2 regions of the Bradyrhizobium icense genome follow, and region 1 is predicted to be linked to the other one. Evidence: riboswitches for the same ligand, from Rfam matches in the RefSeq annotation. Region 1 holds a riboswitch; the other holds the start of a gene.
What was found. A riboswitch is a leader RNA that binds a small molecule or an ion and turns the genes downstream of it on or off. The one in region 1 is predicted to bind S-adenosylmethionine.
Positions count from the first base shown of each region.

Region 2: another riboswitch for S-adenosylmethionine. It lies ahead of metX (homoserine O-acetyltransferase MetX); the one in region 1 lies ahead of LMTR13_RS36195 (O-succinylhomoserine sulfhydrylase).

Region 1 is NZ_CP016428.1:7,794,963-7,810,572, forward strand. It holds gene LMTR13_RS36120 (methyl-accepting chemotaxis protein) at 1-618, opposite strand, end outside; tRNA gene LMTR13_RS36125 (tRNA-Gly) at 769-842, opposite strand; gene LMTR13_RS36130 (methylated-DNA--[protein]-cysteine S-methyltransferase) at 1,042-1,620, shown strand; gene LMTR13_RS36135 (helix-turn-helix transcriptional regulator) at 1,630-2,469, shown strand; gene LMTR13_RS36140 (VOC family protein) at 2,524-2,883, shown strand; gene LMTR13_RS36145 (SRPBCC family protein) at 3,016-3,417, shown strand; gene LMTR13_RS36150 (hypothetical protein) at 3,414-3,956, shown strand; gene LMTR13_RS36155 (hypothetical protein) at 4,054-4,515, shown strand; gene LMTR13_RS36160 (MATE family efflux transporter) at 4,572-6,011, opposite strand; gene LMTR13_RS36165 (PQQ-dependent sugar dehydrogenase) at 6,218-7,555, shown strand; gene LMTR13_RS36170 (acyltransferase family protein) at 7,698-8,927, shown strand; gene LMTR13_RS36175 (ABC transporter permease) at 8,939-10,072, shown strand; gene LMTR13_RS36180 (ABC transporter ATP-binding protein) at 10,069-10,794, shown strand; gene LMTR13_RS36185 (alpha/beta hydrolase) at 10,808-11,704, shown strand; gene LMTR13_RS36190 (2'-deoxycytidine 5'-triphosphate deaminase) at 11,714-12,772, opposite strand; SAM riboswitch at 12,943-13,022, shown strand; gene LMTR13_RS36195 (O-succinylhomoserine sulfhydrylase) at 13,094-14,287, shown strand; gene LMTR13_RS36200 (SGNH/GDSL hydrolase family protein) at 14,318-15,349, opposite strand; gene LMTR13_RS36205 (SGNH/GDSL hydrolase family protein) at 15,362-15,610, opposite strand, start outside.
Region 2 is NZ_CP016428.1:7,449,320-7,464,929, reverse strand. It holds gene LMTR13_RS34600 (cell division protein FtsX) at 1-10, shown strand, start outside; gene LMTR13_RS34595 (YdcF family protein) at 127-840, shown strand; gene LMTR13_RS34590 (sulfatase-like hydrolase/transferase) at 878-3,454, opposite strand; gene LMTR13_RS34585 (methyltransferase domain-containing protein) at 3,451-4,884, opposite strand; gene LMTR13_RS34580 (hypothetical protein) at 4,977-5,219, opposite strand; gene LMTR13_RS34575 (gamma-glutamylcyclotransferase) at 5,373-5,978, opposite strand; gene LMTR13_RS34570 (DUF2125 domain-containing protein) at 6,090-7,277, shown strand; gene LMTR13_RS34565 (prephenate/arogenate dehydrogenase family protein) at 7,381-8,322, opposite strand; gene hisC (histidinol-phosphate transaminase) at 8,331-9,428, opposite strand; gene LMTR13_RS34555 (chorismate mutase) at 9,456-10,304, opposite strand; SAM riboswitch at 10,516-10,595, shown strand; gene metX (homoserine O-acetyltransferase MetX) at 10,680-11,882, shown strand; gene metW (methionine biosynthesis protein MetW) at 11,884-12,552, shown strand; gene LMTR13_RS34540 (alpha/beta fold hydrolase) at 12,565-13,437, opposite strand; gene LMTR13_RS34535 (TIGR02594 family protein) at 13,691-14,566, shown strand; gene LMTR13_RS34530 (IS1182 family transposase) at 14,676-15,610, opposite strand, start outside.

The DNA.
Region 1 (15,610 bases):
CCGGTGCGTGCTGATCGCAAACGACACGGTGGCAGCGCGGCCGCCGGCCGAGATACGCAGATCCTGGGCGGTGCGGGCGACATTCAGCAGCGCCGTCAGCGACGCATCCGCCATCGCCACCTGGTTTTCCAGGCGGTTCAACAGCGGTTCGAGAATCCCGACCACGGCGGCAATGCCCGGCAGAAAGCCCTTGACAGCTGCCGGATCGCGCCCGCTCATCGGCAGGCTCAGTGCGCGATCGCTCGCCGCGCGAACCTCGGCAAGCTTGGCCGCCGCCTGGTTCAGGCCCTGGACAGTCGCTGCGCCATCGTTGAGCGCGCCGACCACCGTCCGTGCTTTTGCGAATGCGGCGTCGGCGGCCTGCACCGCTTTCGCGGCGGTCTCGATCTGCGCCGGCGTCGCGGCTGCTTCCTGGAACAGCGGGCCGACATAAGGCGCCCGGTAACCGGCGACCTGCTGACCAACGGCCAGCACCGCGCCATAGGCCTCCACGGTCTTGATCGCCTCGCTCTTGCCGGCAAAGGTACGGTATTGCGGGACGAGGACCCCGGCGCCAAGGACGACCGCAAGGACCGTCACCGAAAGCATCGAGAGTGCAAAAAGCCGACCGATCCGCATGTTCTGTTTCCGCTCTGCCAGGGGAGAAGCGGGCAACGTAGGCAGAACGGACTAAGGCCGGCTTAAATCGCAGCCGGTAGTACTACGGGTTTTGGTGTCTCAAATGTCGGGGTGTCCAGCGCAATCCGTAGCCGGCAAAGGCAGGGAAATTGGAGCGGGCGAAGGGAATCGAACCCTCGTATGCAGCTTGGGAAGCTGCCGTTCTACCATTGAACTACGCCCGCGGGTCGCTCCTTCGTATCGAGCATGATCTTGTCGGAAAACCGGCGGCCACTTTTCCGGATCATGCTGCCATGATTAGCCGACCGCGCGCCATTCGCCAAGCCGTTCCATTGGCCGTCTTGCTCGCTATCGACTTCCCCAAAAATTCCAGATGCGATTCGTCAGGCCGATGGTATGATTCGCGTCTGGGGCAGGTGGCGTATGACGGGGCGTGGCTACAGCATTTTCGACACTGCGATCGGCCGCTGCGGCATCGCATGGAGCGCGGCGGGCATTATCGGCGTACAACTCCCTGAAGTCCGCGAGATCGACACGCGGCGGCGGTTTTATCGGCTTTATCCTGACGCGCGCGAGCTTTACCCTCCCCCGAATGTTCAGACCGCCATCGATGGCATCATCGCGCTGTTGCGCGGAGCGGTATGCGATCTGTCCGACGTCGCGCTCGATATGACCGGCATTCCCGCCTTCAACCAGCGCGTCTACGCCTATGTGCGGGCGATCCCGCGCGGCGAGACGCGGACCTATGCGGAAGTAGCTGCGCACCTTCGCGCTTCAGGGGCAGTCCATTCGGTGGCGCAGGCGATTGGCCGCAACCCCTTCATGATTATCGTGCCCTGCCATCGCGTGCTCGAAGCCGGCAATTATGCTGACAAGATCTCGGCCTTTGGCGGAGCGATCTCCAAGCGGCGGCTGCTCTCGATCGAGGGCGCCAGCCAGACTTCCGGCAAGACGCTGTTCGACGTGCTGCTGCCGGTTGCACCGCCGCGCCCGCATCCTTAAGTAGGCGGGATGATCGCGACCACGCTTCTCGAACGCAAATCGATCTCCGTCTTCGATTTCCGCTGCACCGCGGGACCCGGCGACAAGCCGTTCGCGGAGCAGCATGGCGGCCACTCGATCTCCTATGTGCGTAAAGGCAGTTTCGGCCTGCGCAGCCGCGGCAAGTGCAGCGAACTGGTGGTGGGATCGGTGCTGATCGGCCATCCCGGCGACGAATATACCTGTACTCACGAGCACGTCTGCGGCGACGAATGCCTGTCGTTCTTCTTCGCTCCCGAGCTGGTGGAAACCATCGGCGACAGCCGGTCGCCCTGGCAGATCGGCTCCGCACCGCCGCTGCCGGAACTCGTCGTACTCGGCGAGCTGGCGCAGGCGGCAGCAGATGGCAGTAGCGATATCGGTCTCGACGAGATCGGTCAGGTGCTGGCGAGCCGCTTTGTCGAGGCGGTTTCGGGCAGGCCGCGCAAATCCGGTCCCGATGCGGCGCGCGACCGCCGCCGCGCGGTGGAAACCGCGCTGTGGATCGATGCCAATTCGCATCATCAGATCAATCTGGAGGACGCCGCCGCGCACGCCGGGATCAGCCCGTTTCACTTCCTGCGGCTATTCTCGCAAGCGCTCGGCGTCACCCCGCACCAATATCTGGTGCGCTCGCGGCTGCGCCATGCCGCGCGGCGCTTGGCCTACGACGACAGCCCGATCACCGACATCGCCTATGACGTCGGTTTTGCCGACCTCTCGAATTTCGTGCGCACCTTCCATCGCGCCGCCGGCGCCTCGCCGCTGAAATTCCGCCAGGCCTCGCGAGGCATGCGCAAGATTTTCCAAGAACGGCTGGCCCTCCACTGACTAGGCTTTCTCCAGGCCGCGCCAGCTCGCGGCACTTTTTTGCTGGAGAATGTCATGTACGACCACATCGGATTACGCGTCGGCGATCTCGACGCCAGCGTGCGCTTCTATACGGCAGCGCTCGCGCCCCTCGGCTTCGTGCTGTGCTCGCGGGATGATTCCGGCGCAGGCTTCGGCCCAAAGGGCGCGCCTGCGCTCTGGCTGCATCTGCACAAGGGATCTTCAGGATCGGCCGCCCATGTCGCGTTCCGCGCCAAGGATCATGCGGCGATCCAGAAATTCCACGCCGAAGGCCTGAAGGCCGGCGGCCGCGACAATGGAGGCGCCGGACTGCGCGCGGATTACAGCCCGACCTATTACGCTGCGTTTTTGATCGACCCCGACGGCAACAATGTCGAGGCGGTTTGTACATAGATCGATTGGCGGCGACGTAGGGTGGGCAAAGCGAAGCGTGCCCACCACCGCACGCACAAGTCTTGGAGAGATGGTGGGCACGGCGCAGGCGCCTTTGCCCACCCTACGACACCCTAACAACGGATTTAAAACATGGCTTCCATTCACAAGGAAATCCTGATCGACGCGAACCCTGCCGACGTCTGGGACGCACTTCGCGATTTCGGCGCGCTGCACACGCGGCTGGTGCCCGGCTTCGTCACCGACACCAAGCTCGACGGCGATGCTCGCATCGTGACGTTTGCCAACGGCACGGTGGCACGCGAAATCCTGGTCGATTGCGACGACGCACGGCGGCGGCTGGTCTATGCCATCGTCAGCGACCGCATCAAACAGCACAGCGCCTCGGCACAGGTATTCGACGATGGCAACGGGCGCACCCGCTTCGTGTGGATCGCCGATGTGCTGCCGAACGAGATCGCGCCCTATATGGACGCGCAGATGGATCTGGGCCTCATCGCAATGCAGAAAGCCCTGGGACGGAGCGCGGCATGACCTCGCCATTTCTCGATGCCCTCGGCGCGGACGGCCCCTCCGCCGACCGCGCCGGCAAGATGGATCTCTATGGCCGCTTCATCGGCTCCTGGGATATCGATGTCAGACAGTTTTCCGAAGACGGCAAGGAGCGCCGCCGCGCCGGCGAATGGCATTTCGGCTGGGCGCTCGAAGGCCGCGCGATCCAGGATGTCTGGATCGTGCCGCCGCGCGGCGAACTGCGGCATGGCGATGCCGCCGCCAGGGTCAATTCCTATGGCACGACGCTGCGGGTCTACGATCCCGATATCGACGCCTGGCGCATCCAGTGGACCGACCCAGTGACCCGGACGTTTCTGCAGATGATCGGCCGCGAGGAAAGCGGCGAGATCGTGCAACTGGGCACGCGGCCGGACGGCCAACTGGCCCGCTGGAGTTTTAGGGACATCACCCCGGATTCCTTCTTCTGGCGCGGCGAAGTCTCCGCGGACGATGGCAAGCGCTGGCGCGTCGTCACCGAATTCACAGCAAGGCGCAGACCATCGTCTGCTCGAGCGTGATCCCTCTCACAGATTGGCTCCCTACCCACTCCTAGCATCGGCGCGTGCGTCCGAATGGCGCCGCGCCCGCGGTCGCCGGCGCATGAGGAGCAGAACCATGACGGGAGCTGACAAGGTGGTGTGCCAGGCGGCCACGCTGCTGTTGCTGTTCGCCCTGACGTCGACGCCGGCAAAGGCGCAGTTTGCCGGCTTCGGCGGCGGTGGCGGCGAAGACATGATGACGCAGATGGCGCCGATGCTGGAAATGATGAAGGCGAAGATGGGCAAGCGCCGCTTCGCCATGATGATGCAGACCATGGGCCCGATGATGAGCCGCATGATGGAAGGCGGCGGTGGGCTCGGCGGCATGATGGGCGGTGGCGTCCCCGGCGGTTTTGGCGGCGGTAATGTGCCCCAGGGTTACGGCGTGAACGCTGGCGGCATGAATCTGAGCGGTAGCGACTTCATGGGCATGCTCGGCGGCGCTGGCGGCGGCGAGCTGATGAGCATGGTCCCGCAACTGATGCGCATGGCCAACGTCGGCGGCGGTCGTCACGGCCGGCGTCGCGCGCGGCGGTAGTTGGTTGATCGGTCATTCCGGGATGGTCCGAAGGACCAAACCCGGAATGACAGTCCTCACGACAGCGCCGGCCTAACCGCGGACACCCGCGGTTTCGGCCCCCAGCGCGTCAGCACAACGCTGGCGCACGACAGCACGCCAAGCAGCACCATCGATGCCGCCGCCAGCATGAAGAGGTGCTGCGCGGTGGCGCCGCGCGTCAACAGCCACCAGCCACCGGCGCCGATGAACAACAGCCGCGCGGTCTGCGCCATGACGGGGCCGATCACCTTGGCCGCGCCCTGCGACGAAAAATACATCGCCGTGGCGAGGCCAAGAAAGGCGTACATCGGCGCCGCCGTCGACAGATATTGCCGGCTGGCGGCACGCACGGCCGCATCCGATGTGAAGAGGTTGACCCAGATGTCGGGGAAGATTGCGATGAAGCTTGCAAACGTGCCGACCGAGGCGAATGCGACGAGCCCCGCCGTCCAGGCGATCTTGCGGGCGCGCGCGATGCGCTGCGCGCCGACGGCCATGCCGACCATCGGCACCGAGGCGATGCCGACCGCAAACGAGATGGAGGTCAGCATGAACTCGAGCCGCGCGCCGATGCCGTAGCCGGCGAGGACTTCGGTGCCGAAGCTTGCCAGCATGTAGGTGAAAATACTGATCGTCAGCACCGATTGCAGCGGCGAGAAGCAGGCGATGGCCCCGACCTTCAGGATGTCGATGAACATCGCCCATCGAATGCGAAGGCCGCGGATCTTGGGAACGACGCGCGCGCGGCCCGAGAACAGGTACCATGTCATCACGGAGATGCTGATCAGGTAAGCGATCAGCGAACCGGCCGCGACCCCGCGCATGCCGAATTGCGGGATCGGGCCGAAACCCAAGCCCAGCGTGCCGCCGAGAATGATCTGGCAAATCGCCGAGGAGAGCATCAGAAGCGATGGCAGTTTCATGTTGCCGGTGCCGCGCAGAATGCCCGACATCGTGTTCATCAGCCACGGCACGACGGCGCCGCCGAAGAAGATCTGCGTGTAGGCGACCGCCTGGGTCAGCACATTGCCGCGGCCGCCGAGCAGTTCGAGCAGCTTTGCCCCGAAGATCAGCATGCCCAGCATGAAGGCCAGCCCGAAGCAGAGGCCGATCAGCAGCGCATGCGTCGCCAGTGTCGAGGCGCGCTCGATGTCGCCCGCGCCGAGCGCGCGTGCAATGGCCGACGCCACGCCGCCGCCCATGGCGCCGCCCGACATGGTCATGGTCAGGATCACGGCAGGAAACACCAGCGCCATCGCGGCAAGCGATTCTACGCCGAGCCGGCCAATGTAGGAGGTCTCGGCGATGACCACGCAGGTGCCTGCCGTCAGCGCGATCACGTTGGGCCAGGCCAGCCACAGCAGCGTGCGCAGGATCGGGCCGTCGAGCAGCGCGTTTTTCGCCGGCGCCGCCAGTGGCGGAAACGGACGCTCGTCCTCGTCTACGGGAATTTCGGCAACGCCGAGATCGGACATTTCTGCTCCCGCGCGCGGACGTGAGTAGCCGCGGCGCGCTGCTTCCTAGCATGGCGGAGCCTGATTCCACGTGCACGGGGCGCAATGGGGGCCTGCGGGATTGTGTGGCAGGCCTTCGGCCAACCGTCTCACAGGGAATTCATGCCGGAACACGAACGTTCGGGCCGGCACTGCATTGTAAGGGCGCTATCCCGGAGAACCCTGCCATGCGCAAGACCCTCCTCCTGGCCATCTGCGGCGGCGCGTTGGCGCTGCCGCTGGCTGCCTGTAGCGACCCCAAGGACACCGCGACTGTGGCGCAGAGCTATGGTCCCTCACCCAACCTGCCGCCACCGGAACATTCCTGGATTCCGACGGTGGACATCGCAACGGTCAGGCGTTGGCCGAACGGCGCCACGCCCACCGCCGCAAACGGCATGTCGGTCAGCGCCTTTGCCCTCGACCTTGAACATCCGCGGACCGTCTACACGCTGCCGAACGGCGACGTGCTGGTCGCCGAGAGCAACGCGCCGCCGAAGGAGGGCAGCGGCATGAGTATCAAGGGCTTCATCTACAAGCAGGCGCAGAACTGGGCCGGAGCCGGCGTTCCCAGCGCCAACCGCATCACGCTGCTGCGCGACTCCGACGGCGACGGCGTTGCCGAGCTGAGAACCACCTTCATCAGCGGGCTGAATTCGCCCTTCGGCATGGTGCTCGTCGGCGACGAGCTCTATGTCGCCAATACCGATTCGATCATGAAATTTCCTTATCGCGAGGGCGACACCAAGATCGGCGGGCCCGGCGTCAAGCTTGCGGACCTGCCCGCCGGCACGCTCAATCATCACTGGACCAAGGACCTCACCGCAAGTCCCGACGGCACCAAGCTCTATGCAACGGTCGGCTCCAACAGCAATGTCGGCGAAAACGGCATGGAGGCCGAGAAGGATCGCGCTGCGGTGCTGGAAGTCGATCGCGCCAGCGGTCAATGGCGCGTGTTCGCCTCGGGCTTACGCAATCCGAACGGCCCGGCCTGGAATCCAGTGACCGGCGAACTCTGGGTCGTCGTTAACGAGCGCGACGAACTCGGCAACGATCTGGTGCCGGACTACATGACGTCGGTGAAGGACGGCGCGTTCTACGGCTGGCCCTACAGCTATTTCGGCGACCATGTCGACACCCGCGTCGAGCCGCAGCGGCCCGACCTGGTGCAGAAGGCGATGGCGCCGGATTATGCCCTCGGCGCCCACACGGCCTCGCTCGGGCTCACCTTCAACACCGGCAATCTGTTTCCGGCGGAAATGGCGAACGGCGCCTTCATTGGCCAGCACGGTTCGTGGAATCGCAAGCCGCGTTCGGGCTACAAGGTGATCTTCGTCCCGTTCAAGGATGGCAAGCCAGCAGGCCCGCCGCAGGACGTGCTGACCGGCTTCCTCAACGACAAGGGCGAGGCGCAAGGCCGCCCCGTCGGCGTGCGGCTCGACAAGCAGGGCGCGCTATTGGTCGCGGATGACGTCGGCAACACCATCTGGCGCGTAACGCCGGCGGCGAGATCGGCGGCGCGGTAACGGACACGGCCTTCCCGGCCATGGGGTGGGCGGGGCGGCGACGCTTCCGCCCGGTGGATAGTTCCGCACGTTACTGGGAACGAGCGCGCTGGCTCCACGTTGACCCCTGCCGGCTCCCAAATCGTTGGGACGGCGTGGACGAATGGCCGTGTCATCACAGGTCAATGTGCCCCTCAGTAACTTGCGCGCGGTCACCATCATCATCGTGGTCGCGTTTCATTCCGTACTGCCTTACCTCGCATCGCAACCGGCCGATCCATTTCCGTTCGACGCACCGCCCTATCGCTGGATTGCATTCCCGATCCTCGACAGCCAGCGCTGGTTCGGCTTCGACCTGTTTTGCGCGTGGCAGGATGTCAGCCTGATGTCGCTGATGTTTTTGCTGGCCGGTTTGTTCACCCCGTCCAGCCTCGGCCGCAAGGGGCCTCGCACCTATGCTTTGGAGCGCTCGTGGCGGATCGGCCTGCCGTTCGTTCTTGCCGTCGGCGTTCTCAGCCCTCTCGCCTATTTCGCGTCCTATCGGCTGACCGCGGCCGATCCATCCTTCAGCACCTTTTGGCAACACTGGCGCGCGCTTCCAATGTGGCCTGCCGGGCCGCAATGGTTCTTGTGGCAGATCTTTCTGCTTGGTGCCGTTGCGGCCGCCGTCCACGCGTTCGCCCCGCATTGGCTTCGGGCATTGAACGCGCTCGTCGCCCGCGTTGCCGATCGCCCGCTATTGTTCTTCCTCGCGCTGGCGGCGCTCTCCGCGCTGGCCTATGTGCCGCTGGCAATGGTCTTCACACCGTGGGAATGGACCTTTCTCGGCCCATTTTCATTTCAGCTCAGCCGGCCATTGCACTATATCGTCTATTTCTTTGCTGGATTTGCGATTGGCAGCCACGCCTCCGGGCACAGCATATTGCGTCCCGATGGTCCGCTTGCACGTCATTGGCTGGCCTGGCTTGCGGCCGCCATCGCCAGCATGTCCGTATGGGGCGGGCTCACATCGCTGACCCTGCCGGAGTGGCAGGCGAGCGCGCCGCTCTTTCGCCTGGCTTCGGCGCTGGCGTTTCCGGTCGCCTCCGCAGCCGCCGCGCTGTGTCTGCTCGCGATCTGCCTCCGGCTGTTGCAATCGCGCGACCGCCTGCTCGATAGCTTCTCCAGCAACGCCTACAGCATCTATCTGGTGCACTACGTCGTGGTCGTGTGGCTGCAATACGCGTTACTTGATGTCGATCTCAATGCGATCGGCAAGGCTACGATCGTTCTTGCCGCTGCACTCACCGTAAGCCTGGCTGTAAGCGCTGGAATGAAGATCGGGGTGAGAGCTATCGTTTCGCGTCATTCCGAGCCGCAAGACGAAAGCGCCATCGCCAACCAACCGCGATAACGGATGCCGACATGTCGCTGGTATTGACACTTGCGTCCCGCAACCTGTTCCACGATCGGCTTCGCTTCGTCGCGACCATGGTCGGAATCGTCTTCTCGGTCGTCCTCGTCATGATCCAGATGGGTCTGTTCCTCGGCTTCGGCCGGATGGTTACGACCATGATCGACCATGCCTCGGCCGATTTCTGGATCCTGCCCAAGGGCGCCAAATGTTTCGAGGATCCTTCGCTGCTCGACGTCAAGCTGCGCGACCGCGTCGCCACCGTCGAGGGGGTGGGTTCGGCAGTCCCGCTGGTGATCGGATTCTCGGACTGGCGGCTGGAAAGCGGTGAAGTGACGCCGGTTTTCATCGTGGGTTCCGACCTGCGCGACGGCAGCCTGCAGCCGTTCAATGTCGTAGACGGCAATGTGCCGACGTTGACGCAGGGCGCGAACGTTGCGGTCGATCGCTCCTATTTTGACAGGCTCGGCGTCAGCGGCGTCGGCTCGACCGCGGAGATCCGCGGCCGCAAGGTGCGCGTGGTCGCCGTCACCGACGGCATCCGCTCGTTCGCCACGACGCCTTACGTGTTTGTCGACCAGAAAAACGTACGCAACTACACCGGAACTCCGCGTGATCGCGCCAGCAGCATTCTGGTCCGCCTGAAGAGCGATGCCGATCGGGAGAAGGTTCTCGGTGCCATTCGCGCGCAGGCCGGTGACGCGGAGGTTCTTACTTCAGACGAATTCCGCAGCCGCAGCCGATCGTTCTGGCTGTTTGGCACGGGGGCCGGAGCCGCGCTGTTTGCCGGCGCAATGCTCGGAATGATCGTCGGCACCGTGATCGTCGCGCAGACGCTTTACTCCAGCACCAAGGATCATCTGAACGAATTCGCCACCCTGCGCGCGATGGGCTCCTCGAACGCCTATATCTACACCGTGATCATCTATCAGGCGCTCATCAATGCCGTGATCGGCTTCGCCATCGCCGCAGGAATCGGCTCGATCGTGGTCCAGATGACTGCCAAAAGCGCGCTGCCGATCGTCATCACGCCATGGCTGATGGCGGCGCTGTTCGCCCTCACCGTCGTGATGTGCGTCGCATCCGGCATCGGGGCAATCATCCGTGTCGTTCGTATCGATCCAGCCACGGTGTTCATGCGATGAATGATTATGTGGTCGAAGCCAAGTCGGTCGAGAAGACGCTGGGTCGCGGCGCCGGCGAGGTGCAGGCGCTGCGCGGCATCGATCTCGCGCTGCGCCGGGGCGAGTTGACGTTGCTGATGGGCCCTTCGGGGAGCGGCAAGACCACGCTGCTTTTGGTTCTCGGATGCATGCTGACGCCGAGTTCGGGCAGCGTCACCGTCTGCGGCACGCCGATAGCCGACGCCGACAAGGAGGCGCTCGCCAGGATCCGGCGCGAGCATATTGGTTTCGTATTCCAGTCCTATCACCTGTTCCCAACGCTGACCGCGACCCAGAACGTGCAATTGGCGCTGGATATCCGTGGCGAGCACGGCAGGCGCGCGGCGCAGAAGTCGCAGGAGGCCCTTGCAATGGTCGGGCTCGAGCAGAAGGTGAACAGTCTGCCGGGCGGGCTCAGCGGCGGCGAGCAGCAGAGGGTCGCGATCGCGCGCGCCCTCGTCGCAAACCCTTCTGTCGTTCTTGCCGACGAGCCGACCGGGGCACTGGATGGAAAAAACGGCCAGAGCATCATGCGCATTCTCGCCGATACCGCCCATGACCGCGAGCGCGCGGTGCTGGTCGTCACCCACGATCCGCGCGTGGTCCCCTACGCCGATCGCATCGTCGAGATCGAGGACGGCCTCATCGTGCAAGAGCGTACCGACCGCCCGCGCATGCCCACCGCCGTGCCGTTCAGAGCCTGAGCGCAGGGCCGCCATGAGCCTGCGAGCCGAACTTTTGCGCCTGGGCATTCGCATGTTGCTCAAGCGGCGCGGCGGAAGCCTCGATGTCGAGCAATGGCGGCGGAACATGCGTGCAATGGAGCGGTTTGTGCCGCATCCGCCCGCCCGCAGCACAACAGTCGAGATCGAGGCCGGTCGGCTGCGGTTTCACCGGGTTACCACGCCGGCATCCCGGCCCGAACGTAACGTGCTCTATCTTCACGGCGGCGCCTATGTTTCAGGCGCGCCGATCTATTACCGGCATTTCCTGTGGCGGATTGCCGATGCTTTGCAAGCCCGCGTGTGGGCGCTCGAATACCGCCTGGCTCCCGAGCACGCTTTTCCGGCAGCGCTTGAGGATGCCGTGGGGGGCTATCATTGGCTTGTCGATCACACTCCCGATATCCGCCAGTTGTTTGTGGCGGGAGACTCGGCTGGCGGCGGCCTGGCGCTGGGCCTGCTGTTGAAGCTCCGTGACGACGGCAAACCGCTTCCTGCCGCGGCCGTCGCCCTGTCGCCCTGGACCGATCTGGCCCTGACCGGCGCCTCGCTGAAGACGAATGCCGCGGCCGATCCGATGCTGAACGTCGAGGATCTTCCAGGCATAGCGACACTCTATCTCGGCGGAGCCGATCCGCGTACGCCCTATGCTTCGCCGCTCTATGGCGATCCCGCTGGATTGCCGCCGGTACTTATTCAGGTCGGCAGCGATGAAATTCTCAGGGATGACGCGGTCCGCATGGCGGAGAAGCTGCGGTCAGACAATCCTCGCAGCAAGCTCGAGATCTGGCGGCGCATGCCGCACGTCTGGCAATTGTTCGTGCCGGTGTTGCCGGAGGCCCATCGCGCGATTGCACAGATCGGGGAGTTTATTTCTGGCGTGCGCGGCTGATGCGAAAGCTCAGACGCGGAAGTGCTTCGAGAGCTTCAACCCCTGCGCCTGGTAGTTCGAGCCGATGCGCTGGCCGTACATCGCATCGGGCCGCGCGAGCATTTTCTCGTAGACCAGACGCCCGACGATTTGGCCGTGCTCGAGGATGAACGGCACCTCGCGCGAGCGCACTTCGAGCACGGCACGCGCGCCCTGCCCGCCAGCGCCGGCATAGCCGAAGCCCGGATCGAAGAAGCCGGCGTAGTGCACGCGGAATTCGCCGACCAGCGGATCGAACGGCACCATCTCCGCGGCGTAATCCGGCGGCACCTGCACGGCCTCCTTCGAGGCCAGGATGTAGAACTCGCCGGGATCGAGGATGAGGCTGCCGTCCGATCGAGCCGGGATCGGCTCCCAGAATTCGTCGACCGCATAGCCGCCGCGGCGATCGACGTCGACGACGCCGGTATGGCGCTTGGCGCGGTACCCGACGAAGCCGCCGGTGTTCTGCCCGGAGAGATCGACCGACAGCGCCACGCCATTGGCGAGGTCGGCGTCGTCGATATCGACCAGCCGCTCGGCGCCATGCAGCGCGTCGAGTTCGTCGGCGTTGAGGATGGCATCACCGGTGCGGAAGCGCACCTGGCTGAGCCGCGAGCCCTCGCGCAGCAACACCGGAAAGGTCTTCGGACTGATCTCGGCATAGAGCGGGCCGTGATAGCCGGCGCCGATCATGTCGAAGCGGCGGGTGCCGTCGGCGATCACGCGGGTGAAGACGTCGAGCCGTCCGGTCGAACTCTTCGGATTGGCCGCGGCCACGATCTCCGGCGGCAGCGCGAGGCTTTCCAGGAGCGGCACGATGTAGACGCAATTGGTCTCCAGCACCGCGCCGTCGGAGAGGTTTATTTCATGCAGCTTCAATTCGTCGATGCGCTCGGCGACGGTCGCGCCCGGCCCAGGCAGGAAGCTCGCACGCACCCGGTAAGCAACATCACCAAGGCGCAAATCTAGGCTTGCGGGCTGGATCTGGCTTTCGACAAACGGATATTCGGGCAGGATCAGGCCCGCATCCGCCATCGCCGCGATCATGCGGTCAGGCAGAATTCCGTTACCGTCGGGCGGAAGCGTGAACGACACGGCGCGGTCCCCTGAGGTGGCCCTTTTCGGATGCCCAATGTCATCCAAACCTCGTAAATATGGGCTTTTAGGGGTTATCCGATGGCCGCCTTGACTGAAAGGGCGCAAGCGAATATCAGCATGACTTATCCCGTGGTGATTTGAGCCGGCCGGCTTGCAGCCACGTTAAATAAGTCGCTAAACAGGCCGGGGACACGTGTGATCCCGGCCTGTGGAAATTCTTCCAGGCCGGTTTTTTGTGACCATTTTCTTACTGGTCACGGCGGAGGTCACATGTCTGAAGTTGGTTCTACCAAGCGTTTTCGTCCCGAAACCCGCCTCGTCCATGGCGGTACGCTGCGCTCGCAGTTCGGCGAGACGTCGGAAGCGCTGTTCCTCACCCAAGGCTATGTCTACGACAGCGCGGAGCAGTGCGAGGCGCGCTTCAAGGGCGAGGATCCCGGCTTTATCTATTCGCGCTATTCCAATCCCACGATTTCAATGTTCGAGCGCCGAATGATCGAGCTCGAAGGCGCGGAAGCGGCTCGCTCCACCGCCACCGGCATGGCCGCGGTAACGACCGCGATCCTTGCACCGCTCAGAGCCGGCGATCATGTGGTGGCCTCGAAAGCCCTGTTCGGCTCCTGCCTTTACGTCGTGCAGGACCTCCTGCCGCGCTACGGGATCGAAACGACGCTGGTCGACGGTCTAGATCTCGATCAATGGCAGCGCGCATTGCGGCCCAGCACCAAGACCTTCTTCCTGGAGAGCCCGACCAACCCGACGCTCGATGTGCTCGATATTCCGGCGATTGCCGAGATCGCGCACAAGGGCGGCGCGCGGCTGGTCGTCGATAACGTCTTCGCCACGCCGATCTGGCAGAGCCCGCTTTCGCTCGGCGCCGATGTCGTGGTCTACTCCGCAACCAAACATATCGACGGTCAAGGGCGCTGCCTCGGCGGCATCATTCTCTCGTCCGAAGCCTTCATCGCAGAGCACATTCACAACTTCATGCGCCAGACCGGACCATCGCTCTCGCCGTTCAACGCGTGGGTCCTGCTCAAGGGACTGGAGACGCTGGGCGTGCGGGTACGCGCGCAGACCGACAACGCGGCGAAAATCGCCGAGGCGTTGGCAAGCCATCCGAAGATTTCGCGATTGATCTATCCCGGCCGTGCCGATCATCCGCAAGCGGAGCTGGTGAAGAAGCAGATGCGCGGCGGCTCGACTTTGGTCGGCTTCGAGGTCAAGGGCGGCAAGGCGGCCGCCTTCCGCGTCCTCAATGCACTGCAGATATCGCGCATCTCCAACAATCTCGGCGATGCGAAGAGCCTCGTCACGCATCCTGCGACCACCACGCATCAGCGACTCACGCCCGAAGCGCGCGCCGAGCTCGGCATCAGCGAGGGCTTTATCCGCTTCTCGGCCGGGCTCGAGCATGCCGATGACCTGATCGAGGATTTTGCGCAGGCGCTAGAGAAGGCGTGAGGTGCTTACCCTCCCCTGGAGGGTAAGAGCTCACATCGGCCGATACGTCCGCACGTCCGACGGTACGGCGACGCCGAGCTTGATCTGGCCGACCGACTTGATGATGTCGTCGCCGAGCAGTTGCGCGAAGCAGGCGTAGCCCCAGTCGCTCATGTGCAGGCCGTCGGCGATCACGAAATTCTCGATCGGGATCGCCTGCCGCTCGTGCCAGTCCTTCATCACCGCGAAGCGAGGGAAAACACCGACCCTGCGAAGCTCGGCCGCCTTGTTCAGCAGCTTCATCATCTTGCCGGCGCTTTCGGCGTGCTCGTTGACCCGCGGCGAATATTGCGGATCGATCAGCACGACGTCGGAGCCCGCAGCCTGAATGCGTGCGATGCCTTCGTCGACGAGCTTGGCGGTCTCGGCGGGATCGAGGTTGCGCAGCACCGCATTGGTGCCGACCTGCCAGATCACCAGATCCGGATGCAAGTCGATCACGGAGGTCTGCAGCCGCTGCATCATTTCCGGCGCGTCCTCGCCGCCCTTGCCGGCATTGACGACGGAGATGTCGGCCGTCGGATATTTGCGGCGTAGCTGCGCCGCGAGCCTGTTCGGATAGTTGAATTCCGGTGAACTGGAGCCGTACCCCTGGGTCGATGACGATCCGAAAGCGACGATCACGACCGGCAGGCCCGCGACGAGCTTGTTCGCGACGCGCGGCAGCGATCCCATCGATTTGGAAGCGCCCTTCGGCGGCAGGCAGGGAACGCGGCTGAAGATGTCGCCGGCCGATTTCGCGACCTCCTTCACCTTGTCGATCGCCTTGCCGGTGACGCCCTTCTGCGCGGCCGGATTGCCTGTGGCCGCCGGCGCTGCCTGCGGCAGGGCGCCTTCAGCCGAGGGTTGCTTTTCCGGATTGTTTTCGGCTTTGGCACCATCGGACAGCGCCGCCTGCTGGCCGGTTTGCTGCGAGGCCGTCTGGGCATGCAACGGCGACACCGAGGCAGACGTCAATATCGCCAGGCCCGCGGCCGTGACAGCCAGCAATGTCGACAAACGAAAAGGGCAGTGAGAACTCATTAACGCAAGTCCCTAATTCTGCTGCGCCTGATCGAGGCGGGCCGCATCGAGCACGAATTTCGACAGCGCGCGGCCGAGGCAGGCATGAACCCTTTTGGCCATGTCGGTGCCATGAAAGGTACTGAACAGATTGAAATCTCCGGCGTCGTTCCAGTGGCGCATGATGGCGAACCGATCGAACAGCGGAACATTATGCTGCTGCGCCACCACGCGCATATTATCTAGGTATGGCGGCGCCGAAATCATCGTTTCGGTGCGGGG
Region 2 (15,610 bases), 350 kb from region 1:
TATCGATTGACGTGAGGCTAATGGCGTTTGCAGTGAAGCAAGTCACGGACTTGACGAGGGGATCGGGACTCCACTTCGCCTGAAAACGTTCTAGAATTATCCGTGGGACGAGGGTTGCCGCACGATATGGATTTGCAGCACGACGATAGCACGCCGAGAGCGCGGGCCGCGCGGCCGCGCGGATGGCTGCGCGCGGCCATCGTCGGCTCCATGGCGATCCTGTTCGTCGGCGCGGCGGTAGGCTTCATCGCCTTTCTCTCGCAATTGCGCGGCGCCGAAATCAAGCCGGCGCGCAACGCCGACGGCATCGTGGTCTTCACCGGCGGCTCGTCGCGGGTGTCGGATGCGATGGAATTGCTGGCCGGCGGCTACGGCAAGCGGCTGTTGATTTCCGGCGTGCATCCGACCAACGCCGCGCGCGATATTTCGCGTTCGCTGCCCGACAACCAGTCGCTGCTCGGCTGCTGCGTCGATCTCGACCGCTCCGCCGTCAACACCCGCAGCAACGCCGCGGAGACGCGGCGCTGGGCTCGCGAGCGTGGCTTCAAGTCGCTGATCGTGGTGACATCGAACTACCACATGCCGCGCGCCATCCTGGAATTGTCCCATGCGATGCCGGATGTCACGCTGATTCCGTTCGCGGTGATCGGCGACAAATGGCGCGACGAGCCGTGGTGGACCAGCGGCGCCACGCTGCGCCTGTTGCTGTCGGAATACGCGAAATATGTCGCCGCGGAGGTGCGGGTGCGGCTGGCCAGTGCGGGCATCGATCTCGTGCCCGAACCTTCCGATCAGCCCCCGCCTGCGCCGCGCCGGCCGGCGACGGCGCACGTCAACTGATGGGCCCCTCGTGCTCAGCCTGCCAATGCCCGTGAGGTTAATTCTCGCCGAGCGTTGTCTTTAGTCTTCTCCAGACGGCTGCGAGTTTATCCAGCGCGAGGCGGGCCATCGATGCATCGGTCGTGATGGAGCGGTCGACGGGCGTACGTGCTTCGACCGCGATGATCCGGACGATGTCCGATTCCGTATTCGAACAAGCGAGATCGGCCTGCTCGGCCGTTACCGGAATGTTGGTCTCGTCCCGCGCGAAGGCCGATGTCGCAATGCGGACCACGCCGGGAATATTGTTGGCGCCGAGATAAACCGCCTTACAGACGTCCTTCGGGGCGGAGTACAAATCCACCACCCATGTCTGCCCGTCGCGCGTGAGCACGACGTCGCCCCAGGGCGTTACCAGCCAGCCGTCCCGCACAAGGAGATCGGGCACGGCTACGCCGCCTTCGCGTAGCGCGCCGAGTTCCACCGGCCCTTGACCGTTTTCTCCTGCGCGCTGCAGGCTCCCGATCAACTCGGCCAGACTTGCGAGCGTCCGATCGATTGTCGCAACCGTCGTGGATTGCTCGCCTTCGACGGGTATTTCTGCGAGTTGCCCGTCGGAGCCGACGACGAAGACCCTGATTCCCTTGTTCAGCAGGTCAACGCACTCGTCGGCGACGACGAGTGTAAACGAGTTCGCCAGCCCGCTCACCTCGAGATCCGTCGTCTGGGTGGCACCGCAGATTCGGTCCCCCAGCGCGACCAGGATGTTGCGGGTTTGACCGTCCTGCGCCCCGCCATTGATCTGCGCATCGATGCGCGATGAAAGCTGCGGGCCGGTGCGGTTGAAGCGGGTGCCGAACAGACGCACGGCGGCGTCGGACAAGTGGGTGAACTGGAACTCGCCGACATGGCGCCCGACATATCGGCTAAACCTGCCGAACCCGTACAGGTCGGCCATCGACGTTCCCGTTCCAAACCAATCTAGCCGGCGTCTCAACGTCACATCGTCACGGTGCGGCGTCGACTTGACCCCTTCAGCCGGTGCCGCGTTCCGAACGGATTGCATGAACGATTTGCCTTGCAAGCGCTGCGGAATGGCAACGTCGAGATGATCGAGGATGGAAGGATAGATGTCGATCGTTCGTACGGTATCGAACGATATCTTCCCGCCGGTCTGTCCGGGAAGCTTGATGATCAGCGGAATGTTGAGAACGTCGGGCAGCCGGAAGTCGCTGGGATCGCGCGGGCTCCCACCCGGCCATAGCGAAACGCCGTGATCGGCCACCACGGCGATGATGGAGTGATCGTACTGGCCGTTGCTTTTCAGCTGCGCGAACAGTTCGCCGAGCAACTTGTCCGCATGCATCGATTGAAGTAGATGGGCTTGGTAGTCGTGCATGATCCGGGCATTGTCGTCGCCCAGCATGGTAGTTCGGCGGTCTAGCGAAATGTAATCGCCCCATCGGGAGTCGGGATAGGGGCGTCCCGCCGGATAATGGTTCCAGCCATTGTGCGGGTAGACGTTGTGGTAGACGGCCAGAAACGGTTGCCTGGCCTGTCCCAGCGCCGCGATGAACTTCTCCTGGTGTCGGGTGCCGCGCCACGACCTGTGGACGTCCTCGCCGAACCGATTATGTTGGGTGTTGATGGCCGGAAGCCCGATAGCCAGCGGTGGCGGCGTTACGACGTTCGCATAGATGATCGCGGCGTCCGAGACGATCTTCCAACGGCGTTCATCCTCAATCATCGCACCCGCCGATTCGCCCGGTGGTCTCGCCGGATTCAAATCGGTCGCGAATTGCAGATCGAGAACGTCGTAGCTTGGGCCGAGCCTCTGGAAGATATTCTCCGGATAGCTCTTGTAGGTCGCCGGAACCCCGGTCTGCCGCACCTGTCCCGCAAGAATGGGTGGCACGGCTGTCTCGGTAAAGCCCGACATCGCGCGTGCGTTTGGCAGCCAGGTTGCCCCCTGCGCGAACGCGTGAAAGTTTGGAAACTTTTCCCCGTCGATCAGTCCGTTTGCATCGAGAATCGTGGTGAGCGGCAGTTCGTCGTAAATGATCAGGATGACGTTGGGCCGGTCTGCGGCCGTCATCTTCTCTGCCGGGGGCGCCTCGGAGAATTCGATCACGCCCGCATCGTGGGCACGTAGCATCATGATCGCGGGAAAAACAATGGTGACTGCCGCAAAGAAGCGGACGAAGCCCTGTGCCTTCGGCTTTGCCAGCAGAACGCTCGCGAGGAACGCCGCTCCCGCGAGCAGCAGGGCGACAATCCCGAGCATCGCCTCGTAACTCGGAGAAACGTGCATGGTCCGCGCAAGCTGTTGCGACGGCACCAGGCAGGTCAGAGAAATGTAGAGCCAGAAAACCAGGAACGATAGAGCTCGCCCCAGATAGCTGTGCAAGCGGTATCCGAGCGAGACGAGCAGCCATGTGATGATCGGCGGGACGAAATAGACGAACAGTATGCAAAGCGTATATTCGACCCCGCTCATTCGCCATGCGACGAAAAAGTTCAGGGTCTTTCCGGTGACGGAATAGAGCGGCTGCGCGACGGCAACCGCCGATAGCGCGAGATGCAGCAGGAACGAGTTCGGCTTCGGTGCGGTGCTTTCGATGACAGGTGCACTCATGTCGCAGTCTGGGATTGAACCGACGGAAGCTTCGGTTGAAGGAAATAGATGCGGCGGCGGCCTTCTTTGAGCGGCGCGGAATCGATGATTTCGAACATCGAAGCGGCGATGGATTCAAACTGGCCTTGTGTGTAGTCGGGATACGCGTTTCGTTTGTTCTTCAATAGTTGCAGGGTCATCTCGTCGTCCGGGCCCACGAATTCTACAACGACTGCAGCCGCAAAGCCGCAAAGCCACTGCAGAAAATCCCGCATCGGAATGTTCGCCGATATCACCATGTGATGGATCAGCGCGAGGCACAGGATCAGATCCGGCTTGCCACGGCTGTCGAACGATTTCCTTTCCCGGCCGCGCCAGCCCTGGTCCGGCGATGCGTTGCTCAACGGCATCACCAGCGGCGTGACGTTACCTGGCTTCTCCGCCTTCAGGCGGCGATAGAGCGTGTCGACGGCAAGCTCGTCCTGATCGACGGCGACGACTTGATCGGCGTGATCGCTGCACAGCCGTGCGAATGTTCCGGTGTTGCTGCCGAGATCATAGACCATCCGCCATCGCTTGCCGCGGACGTGCCGTTCGACGAAGTGCTTCTTTTCGGCGAGCGAAACGTTGTCGTAGGAATGGGTTTTCTCGTAGTCCGACCAGACGGTGGCGCCGCCTTTGCGTTCGAGCTTTCCGACCATCCGCCTTATCGATTGGACCATGCCAAGCGTCATCTCGCGGGTTTGCCGTATCGGCCACTTTCCCGGCGAGCTAGCCGGGGCCTGCATGCGGGTCTCGGCTTGTTTGGCGCGCCCCTGCAGCCGTGCGTGCAGATAGAGATGCGTGAAGACCCCGCGCCGCAAGATGTCGCGCATCGAAATGAATTTCATTCCTTCTTCGGGATCGACGCCCTCCAGATTGCTTCGGCAAAGCGGAGCAAGCTGGATGTCGCGATGCGCCTTGAGCAGCAGCGGAACGATGAACATCATGCAGAACTGCCGATATCCAATCCAGGAATCGCCGGCGCGATAGGGTTCGAACGATGAGACGTCGATGAAGACCGGCCGCTGGCCGCGCCATTGCACGTTGTAGGCGGAGCCGTCCTTCAGCGTCCAACCGTTCTCCAGCGCCCGCTCGAGAACCTCGAGATGCAGTAGCGCCGCATCCTTCAACATCCCGAACGTCCACTCATAGGGATATGAGATGAACGGCAGCCGTTCGTGCCGCAAAACACCGGTCCAATGGCTGGAGACCGGCGCCGTGATCTCTGGGCGGTCTTCCGTTTCGGTGCCGACCACCGCGCCGCTTTTCACGAGCTCCTGGAAGAAGGCCGTTTGCCGGAGCTGATGCCAGTTGGCGGTTGCTTCCGCGCTCAAGCTCCGGAACACCTCGCCCTGGTGATAGAAAATTCGATTGCTCGCGTCGCGAAATGAGCCAGGCTCGGGGGTCATGTCCTTCGAATTCTATTCGTTGCGCGCCGATTCGAGAGCACGCTCTTCGCGTCTAACTCGGGAAGCCTGATCTCACGCAGTGGATGAAGCACTCAATCTTTGGTCTGCCCGGCGGGAGCGTCGGCTTCGGGGCGATCTTTGCGAAACAGGGCGGTTGCCCTGTAGAAGTACCCCTTCAACGTGTAGGTCGCCGCAGCCATGACGCCGAGGATGGCGGTCAGAAGCATGCTGCCGGAACCCGGATCCAGATAGGCGAAGCTCGGATCGATCGAGATCAAATAGAACGTGCTGCCCAGCAGGGCAGTCCCACTGATGTTGTTCAGGCGTTCGGTCATTCCGGCAAGGCCTTTGGCAAAGGGGGGTCGACGAGGGAATAGCTAATATCGCTGGTTGCGATAGAAGCGCGAGATTCTATCAACAAGCGAACCCGTTAGCAATTTCAGAAGGCGGCATGTGGGGTGGTAACCACAGGTTCCGTGCGAGCCAGGCTAGGTCGCGTCTTGCGCATCCTGAACAGGCGGATGGAGCGGATGCTGGGTGTGTAGCATTGCCGCCAGCCGGTGCAGTTGCGAATCGCGAAAGCCTTCCGCCTCGATCGCCTTGACGGTGGCGATAACATAGTCGCGGTTGACGCCGGACTGGCCGTGCCCTTGCAGCACGTGACGTAACTGTTCCGCCACCGACAGCCGGCCGGCATACTGCACGTGGCCGCGATCGACCACGTAGACGAGTGCGCTGACGCGTTGACGCGCATCGTTCTCCAGCCACACCGACCGCATCACCTCGCGGTAGACCGAGGTGACCTGCTCGCGCTCGCGCAAATAGGCGATGGTGGCGGCGCGGTTCTTCTCCGCGACCCGGAACGCAATGCCGCGGCAGGCGCCGCCGCGGTCGAGCCCGAGCACGAGGCCGGGCTTTTCCGGCGTGCCGCGATGGACGAAGGAGTAGACGCAGAGCGCGCGGTGCTCGCCGATCAGCCGCGCCGGAACCCGATCGACGAATTCGAAGCCCGGGCGCCACATCAGGGAGCCGTAGCCGAACACCCAGAGGTCGCCTTGCGAGAATTCCGTATTGTTGAACTCAATTGCGGACATGCCGGGTGCACCGCTACCAGAACGGCGCGACAAAGCGAAGTGGATTCAATGCCTTTTGTTGCGGCGAGCGGATACTTACATTCGCCAAAATCGCTAGCCAAAGGACGCCGCATGCCTGACATGACCCCTGCGCCGCGCCGGCGCCCGCTGTGGCGCCTCTTCATCGCGCCTGCACTGCTCCTTGTTGTTGCCGCGGCATGGAGCGCCTTCTGGTTCTATGCCGCTTCCGAAGTCGGCGTGCGCGCTGATGCGTGGGCCGCACAGGAGGCGAAAGCCGGCCGGGTCTATGCGTGCGGCAAGCGTTCGGTGGCCGGCTTCCCGTTCCGCTTCGAAGTCCGCTGCGATGACGCCAGCGTATCGCTGGTGTCGCAGACCGCAGGCGCGCAGGTGCCGTTCACCGCGCGGCTCGGCGAGATCATGGTGATCGCGCAGATCTACCAGCCGAAACTTCTGATCGCCGAATTCAAGGCGCCGGCCACGCTCGCCGATCGCGGCCAGCCGCCGTCGATGAAGGTGAACTGGACCACCGGCCGCAGCAGCGTGTCGGGGCTGCCTGACATCCCGCAGCGCGCGTCCATCGTGTTCGACAATCCCTCGATCGACCGTGTCAACGCACAGGTGGCGACGCCGCTCGCACGCGCCGGCCATATCGAGCTGCACGGCCGCCTCGCCGATGGCTCGACCAGGGATAAGCCCGTGATCGAAGCGGTGCTGCAGATAACAGGCGGCAGCGTGCAGGAGGTGCACCCGATACTCGCCGCGCCCTTCGACGCCGACATCCAGACAAAACTCACCGGCTTGAAGGATTTTACGCCGAAGCCGTGGCCCGAGCGGTTCAGGGAATTGCAGGCGGCGGGCGGCCATGTCGAGATCGTGCGGTCGCGGATTCAACAGGGCGATCTGATCTCGGTGGCCGCGGGGACGTTGAGCCTCAACACCCAGGGACGGATCGACGGCGAATTGCAGATGACGGTGACGGGACTGGAGCGCGTGATCCCGGCACTCGGTCTTGAAAAGATGCTGGAGGAGGGCGTGCCGCAGGCAACGCTCGACCGCGTCGCACCCGGCGTCAAGAGCCAGGACCTCAACAATCTGTTCGGCGCGCTCGACAAGGCGATCCCGGGGCTGGGCAGGGTCGTCAAGCAGAACGCCAATGCCGGCGTCGCGGCAGGCATCAATTCGCTCGGCAAGGAGGCGGAGCTGGAGGGGCGAAAAGCGCGCGCCTTCCCGCTGCGCTTTGTCGACGGCGCGGTGTTTCTGGGCCCGCTGAAAGTGGGCCAGGTGCCGCCGCTGTTTTGACTCTCCGTCGTCCCGGCGAACGCAGGGACCCATAATCACCGATCTCAATTGTTGAGCGGAGCTGGGGCTCCAGCGCTGCGTTCGCAGGAACGACGACGCTCCCTCACTCCGCCTTCTTTTCCAGCGGCGGATGCGGGCGGCCGAAATCCGGCGCGGCCGAATCCTGGCCGATCTCGACGATGCCGCGGCGGATGGCGCGGGTGCGGGTGAAATGCTCGAACAGCGCCTCGCCGTCGTTGCGGCGGATGGCCCGGGTGAGTTTTGACAAATCCTCGTTGAAGGTGCCGAGCATTTCCAGCACGGCCTCCTTGTTGTTCAAGAACACGTCGCGCCACATCGTCGGGTCCGAGGCTGCGATGCGGGTGAAGTCGCGAAAGCCGCCGGCGGAGAATTTGATCACTTCCGACGACGTCACCTGCGCCAATTCGTCCGCGGTGCCGACGATGGTGTAGGCGATCAGATGCGGCAGATGACTGGTGATCGCCAGCACCAGGTCGTGATGATCCGGCGTCATGATCTCGACCTTGGCGCCCATGCCGGCCCAGAACGCGCGCAGAGTTTCGACCGGCATAGGATCGGTGCCCTCGGGCGGCGTGAGAATGCACCAGCGGTTGATGAACAGTTCGGCGAAGCCGGAATCGGGACCCGAGTGCTCGGTGCCCGCGACCGGATGTGCCGGAACGAAATGAACATGGCCCGGCAAATGCGGCGCCATTTCGCGGACGATGGCGCCCTTGACCGAGCCGACGTCGGAAACGATCGCGCCGGCTTTCAGGAAAGGCGCTATCTCCTGCGCGACTGGGCCGCAGGCGCCGACCGGGATGCAGAGAATGACGAGGTCGGCGTCGTTGACGGCCTCGGCGTTGGTCTCCAGCACGCGATCGACGATGCCGAGTTCGGTAACCCGCGCGCGCGTCTTTTCCGAACGCGCGGTGGTGACGATTTCGCTCGCAAGCCCCTGGGCCCGCACCGCGCGCGCGATCGAGCCGCCGATCAGGCCGAAGCCGATCAGCGCGACGCGTCGGAAGATCGGTACCGCGCTCACTTGGCTGCTCACTTGGCCGCCATGAAGTCGCGCAAGGCGTCGACGACGAGGCGGTTGGCTTCCTCGGTACCGATGGTCATGCGTAGCGCGTGCGGCAGGCCGTAATTGTTCAACGCCCGCAGCACCAGGCCGCGTTTGGTGAGGAACGCGTCTGCGTCGGCTGAGGTTTTGCCCTTCTCGGTCGGGAAGTGGATCAGCACGAAATTGGCGACGCTCGGCGTCACCTTCAGTCCGAGTCTGCCGATCTCTTCCGTCAGCCAGTTGCGCCACTCCTCGGTGAACGCCTTCGACTTCTGGACATGCGCGGTGTCCTCGATCGCGGCGACCGCTGCCAGCATCGCCGGCGTCGAGACGTTGAAGGGACCTCGGATGCGGTTGACGGCATCGATGATGTGCGCCGGGCCGAACATCCAGCCGATCCGTAAGCTGGCCAGCCCGTGAATCTTGGAGAAGGTATGCGTCATCACGGTATTTTCGGTGGTGGCCACCAGCTCCAGGCCGAGTTCGTAATCGTTGCGCGACACGTAGTCGGAGTACGCAGCGTCGAGCACCAGCAGCACATTCGATGGCAGGCCAGCGCGCAGCCGCTTGACCTCATCGAACGGCACGTAGGTGCCAGTCGGGTTATTCGGGTTGGCGAGCCACACCAGTTTCGTGCGCGGCGTCACGCGCGCGAGGATGGCGTCGACGTCGGCGGTGAAATTGGTCTCGGGCGCAATGACGTTCTTGGCGCCGTTCGCCATGGTCGCGATCGGGTAGACCAGGAAGCCGTGCGTGGTGGAGATCGCTTCATCCCCATGGCTGAGATAGGTGTGCGCCAAAAGGTTGAGAATTTCGTCCGAGCCGGCGCCACAGATGATGCGGCTGGGATCGAGCCCGTAGGCGCGGCCGATCGCTTCGCGCAGCACCCGCGAGGTTCCTTCCGGATAGTCCTCCAGATGATCAGCCACGTCCTTGTAGGCTTCGATCGCCTTCGGCGACGGCCCGAACGGGGTCTCGTTGGCCGACAGCTTGAACACCTTGCGGCCCGGCTCCGGCACCGGCGTCTTGCCGGGCGTGTAGGGCGCAATATCGAGAATGCCGGGATTCGGCACGGGGCGGTTCATCTTCAACTCCGGAATTTCGGGCGGCGTTTAAGGCTTCGCCGACCCGTTCGGGGGCACCGTATAGCGCGTTGCGTGGCTGCCGACGAGAGCCGAAGAGCGCACCGAGGCGCCGGCCTGGATCAGGGCGGCCTTGATCTTTTCGAACCCGGTGCCGGCATCCGACACCAAAAGCGCCGCGCCGTCGAAAGCGGTATCGGGCACCGCGACGATTTCGGCGAGCGGCGCCAGCGCGCGGGCGATATCGGCGTTCCACCCCGAGACGCGCACGCTCCACATCTGCACCTCCGTCACCATGGCATCATCGGCGACGCGCGAGATCACGAACACCGGCAGCGCCGCCGGATGATCGGCGCGTTCGAGGAACGGCAGCCGGGCAATGATTTTTGGCGCCCCTTCGGCTTCCAGCGCACTCCACCACGGCGTGCGGCTCGAGACCGCCGAGACCAGCGCCAGATCGCCCTTCGACTTCGCGACCGCTTCCACCGCGGCCTGTGCGCTGAAATGCCCGACATAGGGCACCACAAAGCCGAAGTGAAACCGCGCCGAATCCCGCATCGCGGGCTCGCCGACCGAGACATCCGCATGCACCGAGAACGGCGCCTGGACGTAAGTGAAGGTCGAGATGATGACGCGCCAGATGCTCTCGATGGTGTCGAGCGGCAGGATGCCGCGGTGGCGCTCGACCAGGCTGCGCATCATGCTGGCCTCGCGCGCGGGCCGGAACGCCGAGCCCACTTCCTGGGTCTGTTTCACCTGGATCAGCCGGTCGATGATGTCGCCGCGCGCCATCAAGAGGCGATGGACCTGCTCGTCGATCGCGTCGATCTCCTTGCGCAATTCCTGCAGCGAGGGCGGAGCCGGGGGAGCCTTGGACATGTTTCAACTCGGCAAATCGTGATCCTCATCCCCGCATAACGGCTTCGCCGTTATTGCTGGAGGAGCGGCGCCTGCGCCGCGTCTCGAAGGATGGAGGCCCGTTCTCCCTCATGGTTCGAGACGGCGCAAGCGCCTCGTCATCATGAGGACATCTATGACCCCGGTTAACCATGCGGCTGCCTTGACGGGGGGCGTGCTTCGGACTAGTTTTGTTCCATTCCGTGGTCATTTGAGCCGGCCGGCTTGCAGCCACGTTAAACAACTCGCTAAACAGGCCGGGGACAGATTTGATCCCGGCCGAACCTTTCGTTCAGGCCGGGTTTTTTTACGGCCTGATTTCTGTCTGTAAGGACCTCCGCGAGGAGGAAGGTCGGGATGACACAATTGCAGTCGGTATCCAGTCCGTCGATTCACAGCGAGGACCGCGCCCACGAGGCCGATCATCCGACCTCGCCGGTGGCCAAATTCGGCATCGATCAGCCCTTGAAGCTCGATTGCGGCATCGATCTCGCGCCATTCCAGATCGCCTACCAGACCTATGGCGAGCTGAACGCCGACCGCTCCAACGCGATCCTGATCTGCCACGCGCTGACGCTCGATCAGCATGTTGCCAACGTGCACCCTCTGACCGGCAAGGCCGGCTGGTGGGAAATCATGGTCGGCCCCGGCCGCCCGCTCGACACCGATAGATATTTCATCATCTGCTCGAACGTGATCGGCGGCTGCATGGGATCGACCGGTCCGGCCTCGACTAATCCAGCGACCGGCAAGGCGTGGGGGCTGGATTTTCCGATCATCACCATCCCCGACATGGTCCGCGCGCAGGCCATGTTGCTCGACCGGCTGGGCATCGAAACGTTGTTGTGCGTGATCGGCGGCTCGATGGGCGGCATGCAGGTGCTGCAATGGACGGCAGCCTATCCGGAACGGGTGTTTTCCGCGCTGCCGGTCGCCTGCTCGACGCGTCATTCGGCGCAGAACATTGCGTTTCACGAACTCGGCCGGCAGGCCGTGATGGCCGATCCGGACTGGCACCACGGGCGTTATTTCGAACGCGGCACGCATCCGCATCGCGGATTGGCGGTGGCGCGGATGGCGGGACACATCACCTATCTCTCCGACGCCGCGCTGCATCGCAAGTTCGGTCGGCGGATGCAGGATCGCGAGCTGCCGACGTTTTCGTTCGATGCGGATTTCCAGGTCGAAAGCTATCTGCGCTATCAGGGCTCGTCGTTCGTCGAGCGCTTCGACGCCAACAGCTATCTCTATCTGACGCGCGCGATGGACTATTTCGATATCGCCGCCGACCATGACGGCGTGCTGGCGGAAGCATTTCGCGGCATCAAGACCCGCTTCTGCGTGGTGTCGTTCACCTCCGATTGGCTGTTTCCGACCTCGGAATCGCGCGCGCTGGTGCATGCGCTGAACGCCTCCAGTGCGCGGGTGTCGTTCGCCGAGATCGAGACTGACCGCGGCCACGATGCCTTCCTGCTCGACGTGCCCGAGTTCTTCGACATTTCTCGCGCCTTCCTGGAATCCGCGGGCAAGGCGCGCGGCCTTGATAGTACAGGCGGTTGATATGGCCCTTCAGGAACAAGCGTTGCCGCTCGGCGGCATAGCGCCCGATCGCACCGGCAAGTATCGCACCGATCATCTCCTCGTCGCCGAAATGATTCCGGCCGGCTCAAAAGTGCTCGACGTCGGCTGCGGCGACGGCGAACTGCTGCAGCTCCTGGAGAGCCGCGGCATCGACGGCCGCGGCATCGAGCTGTCGCGCGAGGGCGTCAACCGTTGCGTCGCCAAGGGGCTGGCCGTGGTGCAGGGCGACGCCGATACCGACCTCGTCAACTATCCAGACGATGCCTTCGATTACGTGATCCTTTCGCAGACGCTGCAGGCGACGCGACAGCCGAAGCCGGTGCTGGAAAACCTGCTGCGCATCGGCCGGCGCGCGATCGTGTCGTTCCCGAATTTCGGCTTCTGGAAGATGCGGCTGCAACTGCTCGTCGGCGGCCACATGCCGCGCACGGAGAACCTGCCGGCGACATGGTACGACACGCCGAACATCCATTTCTGCACCATCAAGGACTTCGTCCAGCTCTGCGACGAGATCAACGTCAAGATGGAGCGCGCGGTGGCGCTGGATCTCTACGGCCGCCCGGTGCCGCTGAACCTGCCCTGGTGGGTCTGGAACATGTTCGGCGAGCAGGGCGTGTTTTTGCTGAGCCGGGGCGGGAAGGGGAAATAGGGATCGCTGCGGTCAGACCATCGCGGCCACCATCGACCTCGGGTCCCGCACCGGCCATCGGCCGGCTTCCACCAGCGCGATGAACCGCTCGACCATCTCGTTGAACAGCGAAGGCTCTTCGAGATTGAGCACGTGGCCTGACTTCGGAAAGAACGAAAGCCCCGCGGCCGGCAGATGCTGCTTCAGGAACAGGCTCGGCCCGATGCAATTGTCGTCCTCGTCGCCGCACAGGATCAATGCCGGCGTCGGCACGCGTCGGATCGCATCCGTCATGGTGTAGATCGAGGGCCGCTTGCCTTGAAAGCTGCGCATGGTGTTGGCCGAGCCCCTGGCGTCATGCCGCGCCAGTGCCGCGTAGAAATCGGCGTGGCCACGCGGGTCCTTCAGCAGAAACGGAATCCGGCTCGGCGCCTCGCGCGTCACCTTTGCGACTTCAACTGAACCGATCGTTTCATACTGCGCGGCATTGGCGACGCATTGCGCGCGGAAGGCGTCGAGATGTTCGAGTGACGAGCCGGCGCCCACGGCGGCGAGCGTCATCGACAGCGCACGCTCCGGCGAATTGAGGCCGACCTGCAGCGAGGAATAGGAGCCCATCGACAGGCCGACGAAATGCGCTTTCGCGATGCCGAGGTGATCGAGCACGGCGAGCGCGTCGGTGTAGAAATGCTCGTAAGTGTAGACGTCGGCCGTATCAGGCACGTCGGAGGGTGGATAGCCGCGCGCCGAATAGGCGATGCAGCGATGGCCGCGCGAGAAGTAGCGCATCTGCGGCTCCCAATTGGTGTGGTCGGCCGCGAACTCGTGCAGGAAGATGATCGGCGTCCCGTTTCCGGCCTCTTCATAATGAAGACGGACGCTATCCTTGGCGACGGCATAGGGCATTTCGGATTCCTCTCGATTTTCTTGTTTTTACGTAACTTCTTTGCGCAGCTAACCCACAAAATTGCAATTAATTCTCGGGGCTGCAATGCGGCAGGAAAGGTTCATTTTTGCCATCGAATCGTCGCGGAATCACCCTGGAATTGTTCCCGCACCGCCACACAAAATCTTCCTCTCGTCACATCGCCAAACGCAAAACGCCGGCCGCGTTCGTTCGTAGACGAACGCAAAGTTTGGGAGTGTTAGAGGACCAAGTATGAGTCAGTTGTTTGCGTTTCGCCGGTCGCTTCGTTTCGTCGCGTTGGCACTATGTTCGGCTTCCATCTTCGTATTTGTCTCTCCGGCTTCAGCAAAACCAAATCACGGCGCAGGGCAACACGCTCGCGCCCATCGCGCCGGCCATCACGTCAAGCATTACACATATCGCCACCATCGCCATGCTCTCAGGATGTCGCGCTGGGAGCGCAGGGGTGCACACATGCAGGCGGGCGGCTTTGCCGAGAACAACCCGAGCTTCATGGGAACGAGCTTCATGGGAAGTAGCGCCGAGATGGTGACACCCGGCGGTTTCGTCTCGTCCAACAAGGCAGCGCGCGCCGATCGCGCCGGCCGTCGTGCCCGGCTCCGGCACGCCGCGCACGCATCGCGCTGGGAGCGCGCGGTCACCCAGATGCACGCGCGCGGCCTTGCCGATGCCAACGCAAGCGTCACGCCGGGAACGAGCGTCGAATCCAGTTCAACGGTAACGCCGACCGCCGGCGCGATGGCCTCAGGCTACACCTCATCGAACGTCGTCGCCGAGGCACGGAAATATCTCGGCGGCAATCCGACGGGACGCGGCAGCCTGTGGTGCGCCCGCTTCATGAATATGGTGCTGCAGCATTCCGGGTATCGCGGCACCGGCTCGGACATGGCGAGCTCGTTCGCCAAATACGGTCAGCGCATTTCCGGCCCGCAGGTCGGCGCCATCGCCGTGATGTCGCGCGGCCGCCGCGGCGGCCATGTCGGCGTCATCACCGGCATCGACGCCAAGGGCAATCCGATCATGATCTCCGGCAACAGCGGCAACCGCGTCCGCGAGATGCCGGTCTCGCGCGGCCGGATCTACGCCTACGTCATGCCGACGAACTGAGGCGAACCCGTAGAGCCTGTGAAGCTTTTGGGTCCGCGGGGATTGGCAAGGCGAGGTCAGGGTGTGAGTTGATCCGACCGTTGTGAAGAGACGGACGTTGGCGGTGCCACTAGGTTTTGGCGAGACGGTGGCCCTGCAAGATGTTGTTGGTGAGCGCGAACCAGAGCACGACGGCGCGGACCTTGTCGATGCCGCGGACGGTCAATTGCCGCAGGTCCCAGTTGCGCCAGCGGGCATGGATGCATTCGCAGATCGTGCGGGCTCGGTACTGCGCCTTGCCATCTTCGCTGGCCATGCGGGCACGCCAGGCCAACACGCCCGGGCTGTCGCCGGGCCGGGGCAAATAAGGATCGATGCCACTCCTGGATTGTGTTGGTGGGCAGTAGACGTCAACGCCTTTGCCATGCGCCCACTCGATGTCCTCGGCGCTGCAGAACCCGCCATCGACGAGGTGGCGGCGGGGAAAGCAGCCCAGCAGTGAGCGCGTTCGTTCCAGCATCGGCCGCATCAGGCCGCGATCCGATCCATTGTTATCGACATCGACCGTGACCACGATCAGCTCGCCCGCTGCACTGGCCACCTGCACGTTGTAGGCTGGACGGAAGCCGGCATCCGCCATCTTCATCACCCGTGCCTGCGGGTCTGTGGTAGAGGCCCGCGGTTCCTTCGGCTTTTTGCCATTGCCGCCCTTCTCGTCGAGTTGCTTTCGCTTGCGCTTGATCTCGGCCAGCGCCGCTTGCGCAGCCTGTACGCGCTCGCTGCGTTCGCGCGCCGCGCGCTCCCTGGCGGCCCGGATGCGCCGATTGCTGGCTTCCGGATCCGCATCGACCTCGCGCTTCAGCTCCTCCACTATCGCCTGGGCCTGCGCCATCTGCCGATCCAGCGTCGCCTCGCGCCGGAACGATCCGGTCCCCGCATTGGCCCGTATCCGCACCCCGTCTTGGGTCAACTTCTCCAGATCGACCAGCCCCGCCTTGCTCAGCGCCGCCAGATGCTCGCTCAGCAACCGGTCGAGCAGGTCGGCACAACCGACCCGGAAGTCCG